DNA from 3 places in the Thalassospira xiamenensis M-5 genome. Region 2 is predicted to be linked to each of the others. Evidence: predicted binding sites of a transcription regulator. Region 2 holds the regulator's gene; each other region holds the start of a gene.
The links. The regulator LexA, encoded in region 2, represses DNA repair genes until DNA is damaged. The targets are predictions, from matches to a motif close to ATGTTCTANTTTGGTTC.

Region 1 (4,263 bases), 430 kb from region 2:
TCGGACTTCCATTTCATGAACTGGCTTAACTGCCGATCTGACTGATGCGCAAAATGCCAGCGATTTCTCCTGCCGCGCATAAGCCAGATCAAAATGATTGAAGACAAAAATGAAAAAATATGCGGTTGGCATTGATTTTGGCCGTGTCGCTGCTTTTACAAAAAGAAATACGAACCGATTTTTCACACGGCAAGTTAGCAAACGCCAAAACACAACCATAAGATTAAATTGATCGTTCGCAATAGAATTCGAGCATCTCAGAAATATCCAATAAAATTCATCAATATCATTGGATTAGCATAAAAAGTGTTGTTACTATAAGAATCGGGACAGAAATCATAACGCACAAAATATCGAGCCGCAGACTTGAAATCCACAGGATAATCCAGATACGCAGATAGAAATGATCTGCGCATTTTTATCCAAACGCGTCACATGCGGCTGAAAATAGCGGGAAGACAAATGAGGGTACACGAGCTTGGCTTTTGGGTTGGGGCCGCAATGGCCACGGCTTTTGTCGCACATGCGCAAACACCGGAACCAACCAATAAATGGGGGCCACATATCGACCTTGAAGGCAAGGCCGGTACAGATCGAAATCTTGGCGAAACCGATCTGTTCATTCCGCTATGGCAGGATGACGACACCCTGACCTTTGCCAATATCCGCGCACGCATGGATGATGCCAACAGTCACGAAGGCAACTTCGGTCTCGGCATTCGCCAGATGCTTGATAATGGCTGGAATATTGGTGGCTATGGTTATTTTGACCGCCGCCACAGCTCGTATGACAACAAATTCAATCAGGTCACCTTCGGGGCCGAAGCCCTTTCGCTTGACTGGGATTTTCGCGCCAATGCCTATATGCCGGTCGGCACGACAAGCTATGTAGAAGACAGCCTGAGTACGGTGGATTTTTCCGGCGCATCGATCATGTACCGTCAGGGCGAAGAACGCGCCCTTCGCGGGTTTGATGCCGAAATCGGCTGGCGCGCACCATTGTTTGAAGCCACGGCACCACAACAATTGCGCCTTTACGCAGGCGGCTATCGTTTTACCGAAGACGATGTGGACACGGTGCAGGGACCTCGCGGGCGGCTTGACCTGACCTTTGATGAAATACCGTTCCTGTGGGAAGGCTCGCGCTTTTCGCTGGGGGCTGAAATCCAGCATGACGATCCGCGCGGCACACAAAGCTTCGCCAGCTTCCGCCTGCGCATCCCGCTTCAGGATTTTGGCGACAATCCCAAACCGCGCCTGAACGCTATCGAACGCCGCATGACCGATCCGATCATGCGCGACATTGATATCGTCAGTCAGGCCGGGCAATTCACCACGGCAGAGGAAATAACAAGCACGGCCAACGGCAACACCATCACGCTTGTCAGCAGCGCAACAACAGCAAGTGCCGACCTCGCCACGACCATCTCATCCGCCGGTGCCAATTCGACCGTGGTCCTTAACGGCAGCTTTGCCAATGTCAACGACCGCCTTGATGTGCAGGATGGCCAAACCATCATGGGAACGGGCAATCTTGATGTTAAAACACCTTCCGGTCGCACTGTGACCATCACCACACCGGGCGCCAGCCTAAGCGGCGATGGCGCCCCTCCGGTCGGCTTCGGCACGCCGCACCATATTTTCAATATGGCCGCCAACAGTCGCCTTGTTGGCGTTACTGTTACTGTTTCAGGCCCCGCAACAGAGGCGGTCACAGCGGTGCGGATTGACGGTGTGGATAACGTTGAAATTATCAACAGCACCTTGACCACCACCGCAACGGACAACACGGTCTTTGGCATACAGGTTCTGGGGAACGCACAAAATACCGTCATTCGCGGCAACACGATCACAACCAGCAGTAACGATACCTTTGCCTACGCCCTCTCAGCAGTCGGATCAGACAACCTCGTATTCGAGAATAATACGCTCAATGTCAGCGGGGCGACAAACAACCACCTGATATTCTTTAACAGTAACAATACAAATCTCTCCGGCTCCGGGAACAGCGGCAATGTAAGCACATGCAATGTCGGTGGCGGGACAAACACCGGCTCCATCAGTTTCACGTCAGCAACGCCGACCTGCCCGTAATCAGGAAAGCTGTTGATAACCGGATGATGTCAAATCAACGGCCTGCCGCTGTCCGCGTTGACATCGGCGCGGGCAACCTGGGCACTGCGTATTTCGCTTGAATGTTCCTGTTTTGTTCTGTATTTTGAACATATGCGAAATATCATCGAACCGACATCCGATCACATCGAAACCGCCCCACCGGGCGAAGGCTGGAGCCATCCGGATTTTGATCCGGATCTACTGCCCGCGCGCCGGCAAAAAGGCCGCGGGGCGGTATCGAACATTGATGGCCGATTTGAACGCCATATCCATCAGGCGGTCGACGATGGCTGGATGACCAGCCTGATGGAAGATCAGGACGCACCGCGCATCCGTACCACCCTTGGCATTGATGGCGCGCGCAGCGTGATCACCAAAAATCAAAGCCCGGACGTGCCGTTTGACCGTTCGATCAATCCTTATCGCGGCTGTGAACATGGCTGCATCTATTGCTTTGCCAGGCCGACACACGCCTATCTCGGCCTGTCGCCGGGGCTGGATTTTGAAACAAAACTGTTCTGGAAGCCCGATGCCCCGACGCTATTGCGCAAACAGCTCGCCGTCAAAAGCTATATGCCCGCCCCGATTGTCATTGGCACCAGCACCGATCCCTATCAGCCGGTTGAACGTGAAAAGCAACTGACCCGATCCATCATCAAGGTGCTTGGCGATTGCCACCATCCTTTTTCGATCATCACCAAAGGCGCACTTGTCACCCGCGACATTGATCTGATCGCGCCAATGGCCGCCAGAAACCGCGCGTCGGTCGCGGTATCGGTTACAAGCCTTGATCACAGATTGTCCAACCTTCTTGAACCGCGTGCCTCCGCCCCGCACCGCCGGCTCGATGCCATTCGCAAACTTGCCGATGCCGGTATCCCGGTCACGGTCCTGTGCGCGCCAATCATTCCCGGCCTGAATGACATGGAAATCGAAAATCTGGTCGCCGCGGTGCGTGACGCCGGGGCAACGTCCGTATCGCACATCGTCATCCGCCTGCCGCTTGAAATCGCCGATCTGTTCGAAGAATGGCTTGGCGCCCATTATCCTGATCGCAAGGCAAAGGTCATGTCGCTGATCCGCCAGATGCGCGACGGCGAACGCTATCAGTCCGAATTTGGCACCCGTATGCGCGGCACCGGCCCGATTGCCGACCTGATCGCCAGACGGTTTGATGCTGCACGCAAAAAACACGGCATGACCGGCCGGTCGCTCAACCTTGATTGCAGCGGCTTTGTCCGCCCCAGCGCGAACGGGCAAATGTCGCTGTTCTGAAATCACCAGCAACATCGCCCTCCTCACCCCCAAGCCCTGCTCGCGCGACCGGCGGGCACCAACCCGATCACTCCGCCCCGGTCACTCCGCCCCGGTCACTCCGCCCCAATCACTCTGCACGACGGATCAGCATCGTTCTCTGACCGCCAACGGTAAGGCGCAATACTTCGCCATCATCAAACGCGTAACTCAGGATATGATGATCAGGATCCACAATCTGTCTGTCCTCGATCATGACAGCACCATCTGCGACCAGCGCGCTCGCTGCCGCAATGGTATCGGCAAACCCCGCCATCAGAATAAGCGGCACCACCCCGATCCCGTCTTTCAGGGCATTGGGCGTGAAATCAAGTGTCGGCATGCGATCCGCAAGGGAGATATGGGTCATTTTCCGGTTTCCTTGTTGGTGGGGCCACCTCGGGCAAACCGGTTTATGGAAAAAACAAAGGCCGCCCTGGGGCAGCCGGTCTTGGTTTAATTTACAAACACATCAACAGGCGCCGCGCTGTGTGCACGACGTAAAATAGGCGTTCTGATGTGTAACAATGTTTTCCATCTTTAAATCATTACGTACCTTATGCTGTCAGGTCAAGCCTGATTACAGCAGCTTTGTCCGCCCGAATGCCAACCGGCAGGTGCAGTTGCTGTGAACAGCCCACCGGGGCACCAGTTCAATGCTGCACACAGCAAAACACCCGCCCGGGCAAAGCCATTAGGCGGGTGTTGTTGATCAGCCGGATAATGGCGGTTTATCCCACCACCCGGTACCGGGCGTGTGGGGCGGGGCTTGCCGTAATCGACGGATCGATCTTCGGCAAAACCCCGCCTTCCTCCGCGCCTGTATATTCTGTCAAATCCTCGTTTTTGGCGTCG
Region 2 (4,263 bases):
CGACCACATCGCCGCCTGCAAGGCGCGAAAGTCACTTGCCGACCTCGAAACCGCAGCCAGATCACAATCCGCACCGCGCGGCTTTATCAGGGCGCTTGAAACATCGGTTGCGGATGGTCGTTACGGCCTGATTGCCGAGATTAAAAAGGCATCCCCGTCCAAGGGCCTGATCCGCCCGGATTTCAATCCGCCCGTTCTGGCGCAAGCCTACAAGGCCGGTGGGGCAAGTTGCCTGTCGGTCCTGACCGACATCCCCTATTTCCAGGGCGATGACAGCTATCTGATCGCGGCACGTAGCGCGGTTGATCTGCCGGTCCTGCGCAAGGATTTCATGCTTGATCCCTATCAGGTGACCGAAGCCCGGGCCCTTGGTGCCGATTGCATCCTTCTGATCATGGCCGCCCTCGAAGACGCCCGGGCCGCCGAGCTTGAAGACGCCGCAAACAGCCTTGGCATGGATGTCCTGATCGAGGTGCACAACGCCCCGGAACTCGAACGCGCCCTGAAACTGAAATCAAAGCTGCTTGGCGTTAACAACCGCAATCTGAAAACGCTGGAAGTCTCCCTGACCACGACCGAAGAACTCGCTGGTATGGTTGATGACAGCCGGATGCTGGTCGCCGAAAGCGGCCTGTTCACGCACGATGACCTCGCCCGCATGGCAAAGGTCGGCGCGCAATGCTTCCTGATCGGCGAAAGCCTGATGCGTCAGGACGACGTCACCGCCGCCACCCGTAATATTCTTGGCCTCGCGGCCTGATAACGGAACAAGACACAGGCATGGCAGACAAACTTTCGCATATCGACGCTGCTGGTAATGCCGTCATGGTCGATATTTCGGCCAAGACCGATACCGCGCGCGTCGCCATCGCAAAGGGCCGTGTCCTGATGTCGGCGGAAACGGCCCGGCTGATTGCCGAACGCGGCCATAAAAAGGGCGACGTTCTTGGTATCGCCCAGCTTGCCGGGATTATGGGGGCCAAGAAAACCGCTGACCTGATCCCGCTTTGCCATCCCCTGCCTCTAACCTCGGCCGAAGTCACGCTGGAACTCGCAACTGACACCGATGCGGTAGATATTGTCGCGACATGCAAAACCACCGGCAAAACCGGGGTGGAAATGGAAGCCCTGACCGCCGTTTCCGTTACCGCACTTACCGTGTTCGATATGTGCAAGGCGGTCGATAAAGCCATGCGGATTACCGATATTCGCGTTGTCCACAAGGAAGGCGGAAAGTCGGGTACTTTCACCGCCGACTGATCCCTGGAAATACCCAAATTTCGTTTCTTGACCGAAAGAATGCCCTTAAACGGTGATTTTTCGGGTTGTGGTGCTTGACGAACAAGCAGAACCAAAGTAGAACATTTATGTATTCGGTTTGTTCTTATTACTGGTTCGGAAAAAATCATGCTGACGCGCAAGCAATACGAATTGCTGGTCTATATCGATAATTACCTTCGCGATCATGGCATCTCGCCCTCTTTTGACGAGATGAAAGAAGCCCTGAGCCTGAAATCCAAATCCGGCATTCATCGCCTGATCACCGGGCTTGAGGAACGCGGTTTTATTCGCCGTCTCGCCCATCGGGCCCGCGCGCTCGAAGTCCTGCGTCTTCCCGATAATAATGATGACGACGCGGCGGAAACGCCCAACAATGTTACCTCTATCGCCTCCGCGCGAAAGGCTGCGCATCGGCCGGCAACCGTGCCTTCGGCCTTTTCGGAATCGGGTGAATCCGTTTCCCTGCCGCTGTTTGGCCGGATTGCGGCGGGTACCCCGATCGAAGCCCTTCGCGATCAGACCACAATGGTGCAGGTCCCGGCAGCGCTTCTGGGAACCGGCGATCACTATGCGCTTGAAGTTTCCGGTGATTCGATGATCGATGCCGGTATTCTCGATGGCGACACCGTCCTGATCCAGCGTTGCGAACAGGCCAATGATGGCTCCATCGTTGTCGCACTGGTCGACGACGCCGAAGCCACTCTGAAACGCCTGAAACGTGGCCGTGGCGAAGTTCTGCTGGAACCGGCCAATGCGCGTTATGAAACACGCGCGCTGTCGCCTGATCGTGTCCGCATTCAGGGACGTCTGATCGGTTTGCTCCGCCAATACTGATAGAATACCGAATAAACCGAACAAACCGAAAGAAACGCCGTCGGCCTTGCCTGGCGGCGTTTTTTATTTGACCACCCTGCCCCCGATGATAATCCACGGCCAGATGCCGGACGTTTCACGCACGGTTTCGATCACCGGGGCGGCATCGGGCCGCAACGCAATCAATACGCCCCCCTGCCACCATAACAGGTCATCATCGATGACAGTCACATCCGGCGCACAGATATCACGCGGCATATCGCGTTTCAGGCTGATGATCATATCGCCATGGCGGCATGCATAGAACGGATTGGCAAGATCATTGGCAATGATCACCTGCCGTCCGGCGATCCTGACGGAACAAACCGTTGCGTCGCATTTTTCGATGACATTGCCGGCATCATGATCGGCGATACCAAATCGCGCCATCCAGACCGACTGCTGAAAATCCGAAATGCCTTCGGGCAGGACAAGTTTGTCGCGCACCCTGTCGCGAATTGCCCAGCTTTCCTGATCCCCCGAAACCAGAATATCCGCCGGGCGATACAGGATTTGCGCCGCAATCGCCACGCATAGCGGAATGACAGCAAACCGGGCAATCGCGTTCCCTCGCCAGACCAGCCACCAGGCCATCGCCATCATGATGCCGATGGCAAATACGGCACTAAACTGCTCGACATGCCAAAGCCCCCAGGCCTGATCGGCGGCAAGGCTTGCGGTTTCAATCAACAATGTCAGTCCCGGCTTCATCAACCACAATGCCAGTCCCCCGGCTCCGAACGGCATCAGAACAAGCGTCGCCACAATCAGCGGCATCACCCAGAACGCCATCACCGGAATGGCAATCAGGTTGGACACGATCCCGATCATCGAAATCCGCCCGAAATGAAACCCGATGATCGGCGCGGTCACCGCCGTAACCAGCAACCCGGTCATCACCAGCCCGGCAAAAAACAGCCAAAGCCGGAATAGCCATGACCGATCCCCCGACTTGTCAAACCATCGCCTGCCCGGACCATCATAAAACGCTACCAGAACCGACACCGCCGCAAAGGAAAGCTGAAAGCTTGGCCCCAAGACCGCATCGGGCCGCAGGATCAGAACAACCAGCGCCGCAAACGCCACCAGCCGCAACGATATCGCCCGCCGATCCAGCAGCAACGCAATCCAGACAATCGTCAACGTCACAAAGGCACGCTGCGTCGGCACACTGGCCCCTGACAGGCCAAGATAGATCCCCGCTGACACCATCGCCCCGATAGCCGCCCATTTCTTGATCGGAAACCGCAGCGCAAGGGCGGGAATGGCCGCCATGCCAAACCGCAGGAAAAAGAAAACCGTCCCGCTTAAAAGCCCCATATGCAGCCCGGAAATCGCCAGAAGATGCGCCAATCCCGATTTGCGAAGATCATCGGCAATTTCCGCACTGACATCGCCCCGTTCGCCGACAATCAATGCCTTGGCAATCCCGGCCTCTGCGCCGGTAAGGCTCTGATCGATTGCCGTCATGATCGTCAGGCGCAGACTTTCGATCCGGTCCGAAACCGGCTGCATCATTCCTGTTTCGGCCTTCTTGGTCACACTATATTTATGGCCGAAAACAAACCCGGTCGCCCCGATCCCGTCCAGATATAATCCGCGTGAAAAATCCGGGTCGCCCGGCACGGACGCCGCGCGCAACGGAAACAGCCGCGCCGTTGCCACGATATGATCCCCGACGGAAAGCTCATCGCCACCTGGAAGGCTCAATCGCACCTTCCAGTCAAATGCCCGGTCCTCAAGCCCCGCGATCCGCATTGGTGCCACGGTCATGCGCATCCGCCCGCCCCGTGGCTCCAGAAGCGTGATGTCGCCCTCGATCTCTGTCATGTAAAGCGTCTTGGTCAGAAGCCCGGATGGCGCCCTTTCAAGATGGATGGATGCAATCAGCAACCCGCCACAAAAAACCGCCAGCAGCAGAATGCCAAAGAATGGCAAAACCCAGCGTCGCGAAATCCACAATCCGGACAGCAAAAGAATCACCGCTAGGCCGCTTTGCTGTACCGTCAGGCGCGCAGGAAGTGAAAAATACGCCGCACATCCCAACCCGAAGAATATAACCGTGCACAGGATCCAGGAATTTCTGCGCGCGGCCAACAACAATCCTGTTTGCGAAAATATTCTCGCAAC
Region 3 (4,263 bases), 170 kb from region 2:
TAAGAATTGCGTCGAAATGGTCGGCATCGATCTTGGCGAAGCGCTTCGCATGGCGTCCCTGTATCCGGCCGCGTTCCTGAAACTTGACGATGTCATGGGACACATCGCACCGGGCTATCAGGCCGACATGATCCTGTTTGATGACGATTACAACGTCACACGGAGCTGGATCAAAGGCGTAGAATAATCTCAATACAACAAAGCATTAGAAACTTATCAGGAGGCACAACATGAAGCCTGTTCGTATTCTTGTCGTCGGTCTTGGCAATATGGGATTATCGCATGCCAAGGCCTATCACGCGCTTGACGGGTACGAAATCGTCGGACTGTGTGCCCGTTCCGAAATCCCGGCAGAAAACCTTCCGGATGGTTTTGCTGCCTACCCGCAATTTACCGATTTTCATACTGCGCTGGCGGCAACAAAACCTGATGCAGTTTCGATCAACACATATACCGAAACCCATGCTGATTTTGCCATCGCCGCATTCGAAGCCGGGGCGCATGTCTTTATTGAAAAGCCATTGGCAGCTACTGCCGAGGATGCCGAACGTGTGGTCAATGCAGCCAAAAAGCACGGTCGCAAACTGGTGATCGGCTATATCCTGCGCCATCATCCGTCTTGGGCAAAGTTCGTTGAAGTTGCAAAGACACTCGGCAAGCCGCTCGTCATGCGCATGAACCTGAACCAACAAAGCAGCGGTGCTTTCTGGGAAACCCATAAACGGTTGCTCAACAGTGTTTCACCGATTGTCGATTGTGGTGTGCATTATCTTGACATGATGTGTCTGATGACCGGCGCAAAACCGGTATCGGTCAGCGCCATCGGCGTACGCCTGTCTGATGAAGTTGCACCTGAAATGTATAACTATGGTCAGTTGCAGGTGCGCTTTGATGACGGATCAGTTGGCTGGTACGAGGCCGGTTGGGGACCAATGATCAGCGAAACCGCCTTTTTCGTCAAAGATGTGATCGGACCGAAAGGCTGTGTTTCCATCACCGATGTTGAAGAAAAAGGTGCCGGTTCAGCCGATATCGACACCCACACAAAAACGAATGCCTTAAAGCTTCACCATGCTGCCACAGATGCTGCCGGAAAATTTACACAATCTGACGAAATCATCCGCACAGACGACGAGCCCGATCATGACGGCCTGTGTCTGCGTGAACAGCAATTTTTCCTAAAGTCTATAACGGAAAACCTTGACCTTACGCAGCATATGGAAGATGCATTGGGCTCCTTACGGATTGCCCTCGCTGCGGATCAGTCGGTACGCACGGGGGAAACAATAATACTCTGACCCCCAGGAGGAGTACCCACATGCCTTCCGTTAAACCCGGTGTTGTTACCGGTTCTGCCTATCGTGACCTTGTCGCTGCCTGCAAGCAGGACGGTTACGCCCTTCCCGCCGTCAATATCACATCGTCCAGCACGATGAATGCCGCCCTTGAAGCCGCTGCAAATGCCGGTTCTGACATCATCATTCAGCTTTCGAATGGCGGTGCACAGTTCTTTGCCGGCAAGGGCATCAAGGACGCAGCAGCGGCCCGTGTTGTAGGCGCTGTTTCGGCTGCACGCCATGCCCAGCTGATGGCTGAGTATTATGGTGTTGCTGTCGTCATGCATACCGACCACGCAAACCGGAAATTCGTTCCGTGGGTCGATGAAATGCTGAAATGGAGCGAAAAGGCCCATGCCGAGACCGGCAAGGCGCTTTATAGCTCCCACATGCTGGACCTGTCCGAGGAACCGCTCGAAGACAACCTGTCGACCTGCGAAGAGTTCCTCAAACGCATGTCAAAAATCGAAATGAGCCTGGAAATCGAACTGGGCGTGACCGGCGGCGAAGAAGACGGTATCGGCCATGACCTTGATACTAGTGTCGAGGAAATTGATCCACGTCTTTATACCCGTCCCGAAGAAGTAGAAGAAGCCTATCGCCGTCTTGCTCCGCTGGGCCATTTCTCGGTCGCGGCGGCATTCGGCAACGTTCATGGCGTTTATAAACCGGGTAACGTCAAGCTTCGTCCGGAAATCCTTCTGGAATCCCAGAAATATGTTTCGGAAAAGCATAACCTTGGCGACCGTCCGCTAGACTTCGTGTTCCATGGCGGTTCGGGTTCGGAAAAAGAAAAAATCGAAGAAGCCGTCAGTTACGGCGTCTTCAAGATGAATATAGACACCGATACCCAGTTCGCCTATTCGCGCCCGGTTGGCGAATATGTCGAAGCCAATGCACGTGCTTTCAAATATCAAGTGGACCCGGATACGGACCAGCCCTACAAAAAACAGTACGACCCGCGCGTATGGGTCCGCGAAGCCGAACTTTCGATGGCGGCCCGCCTCGAAGAAGCTTTCAAGGATCTTGGCGCAACCGGCCGGTCGGTTACCAAAGGCTGATCCTGTCAGTATCTAAAAAAAACAGATCAACCCGCCGGTTTTTCCGGCGGGTTTTTTCGTGGGCAATCTTGCGCGACTGCAAAAATAAACTACTCCTGACAGATACTGACAGGAACTGTCAGGGGCGCGCTTGCGTATCATAATTGGCTCCTCTATACCTTTCCCGAACATTACAGGAACAAAAGGCCCGACATGCTGACGAAAATTTCGGTTCGCGGTGCGAAAGAACATAATCTGCAAAATATCGATGTTGAACTGCCCCGCGATGCTCTGGTGGTCATCACTGGTCTGTCAGGGTCGGGCAAAAGTTCGTTGGCGTTCGATACGATTTATGCCGAAGGACAGCGTCGTTATGTCGAAAGCCTGTCAGCGTATGCACGTCAATTCCTTGAATTGATGCAAAAACCCGATGTGGAATATATCGATGGCCTGTCTCCTGCCATTTCCATCGAACAGAAAACAACATCGCGCAACCCGCGCTCGACTGTGGGAACGGTTACCGAAATTTATGACTATATGCGTCTTCTCTGGGCGCGCGTTGGCATCCCGTATTCCCCGGCAACCGGCCTTCCGATTGTCAGCCAGACCGTATCGCAGATGGTTGACCGCGTTATGGAAATGCCCGAAGGCACGCGGCTTTATCTGCTGGCACCGTTCGTTCGGGGGCGTAAGGGTGAATACAAAAAGGAACTGCGTGACCTTCGCACACGCGGGTTCCAGCGCGTCAAGATTGATGGCGAAATGTATGACATCGACGAAGCACCTGAACTGAACAAAAAACTCAAGCACGATATCTCGGTCGTGGTTGACCGTCTGATCGTCAAGGAAGGGATTGCAACCCGCCTTGCCGACAGTTTTGAAACCGCCCTTGAACTGACAGACGGTATCGTCCTGACCGAAGATGCCAAAACCGGCGAAACAACCGTGTTCTCGGCAAAGTTCGCCTGCCCGGTTTCCGGCTTTACGATAGAAGAAATCGAGCCACGCCTGTTTTCGTTCAACAACCCGTTTGGCGCCTGCCCGGCTTGCGATGGTCTTGGCACCCAGATGGAATTCGACCCGGAACTGGTCGTCCCGGATGAAAGCAAAAGCCTTGACGACGGCGCTGTTGCGCCGTGGGCCAGCACCACATCGAAATATTATCTTCAAACCCTACGTGCGGTCGCCAAGCATTTCGGCTTCAAGACCAATGTCGCATGGGAAAAGCTTCCGAAAACAGCACAGGACATCATTCTGTATGGTTCAGGTGATGAAGACGTCACGGTGACCTACGATGACGGTTCGCGCAGCTACAAGGTTGCCCGACCGTTCGAAGGCGTCATTCCCAACATGTCGCGCCGCTGGCGCGAAACCGACAGCCAGTGGGCACGCGATGAACTTTCGAAATACCAGACGGTTTCAAGCTGCCCGACCTGCGAAGGCCATCGCCTGAAACCCGAAGCACTGGCCGTGAAGATCGACAAATCCACGATTTCAGAGATCACCGATCTTTCGATTGGCAAAGCCGCCGATTGGTTCCAGGCGCTTGAAGGCAAACTGAACGAAAAAGAAACCGAAATCGCGCGACGCATCCTGCGCGAAATCAATGATCGCCTGCGTTTCCTGCGGGATGTCGGACTGGATTATCTGTCGATGTCGCGTACATCTGGCACACTTTCAGGTGGCGAAAGCCAGCGTATCCGGCTGGCGTCGCAAATCGGATCCGGCCTGACCGGGGTCTTGTATGTTCTGGATGAACCTTCCATTGGCCTGCATCAGCGTGACAATGACCGCTTGCTTGAGACCCTGAAACGTCTTCGCGATCTGGGCAACACCGTGCTTGTTGTTGAACATGACGAAGACGCCATTCGTGCCGCCGATTACGT

Region 1: a site for LexA is predicted at 2,196-2,212, ahead of TH3_RS08470 (PA0069 family radical SAM protein). Genes of this name have one in related genera too.
Region 3: a site for LexA is predicted at 2,564-2,580, ahead of uvrA (excinuclease ABC subunit UvrA). Genes of this name have one in related genera too.

What each region holds. Positions count from the first base shown of each region.
Region 1 covers NZ_CP004388.1:1,790,692-1,794,954, reverse strand. Annotated here, with positions in the region: gene TH3_RS08475 (inverse autotransporter beta domain-containing protein) at 502-2,094, shown strand; gene TH3_RS08470 (PA0069 family radical SAM protein) at 2,227-3,390, shown strand; gene TH3_RS08465 (hypothetical protein) at 3,500-3,778, opposite strand; gene TH3_RS08460 (hypothetical protein) at 4,140-4,263, opposite strand, start outside.
Region 2 covers NZ_CP004388.1:2,225,119-2,229,381, forward strand. Annotated here, with positions in the region: gene trpC (indole-3-glycerol phosphate synthase TrpC) at 1-760, shown strand, start outside; gene moaC (cyclic pyranopterin monophosphate synthase MoaC) at 760-1,260, shown strand; gene lexA (transcriptional repressor LexA) at 1,408-2,115, shown strand; gene TH3_RS10510 (ComEC/Rec2 family competence protein) at 2,179-4,116, opposite strand.
Region 3 covers NZ_CP004388.1:2,058,053-2,062,315, reverse strand. Annotated here, with positions in the region: gene nagA (N-acetylglucosamine-6-phosphate deacetylase) at 1-187, shown strand, start outside; gene TH3_RS09695 (Gfo/Idh/MocA family protein) at 231-1,298, shown strand; gene fbaA (class II fructose-bisphosphate aldolase) at 1,319-2,398, shown strand; gene uvrA (excinuclease ABC subunit UvrA) at 2,591-4,263, shown strand, end outside.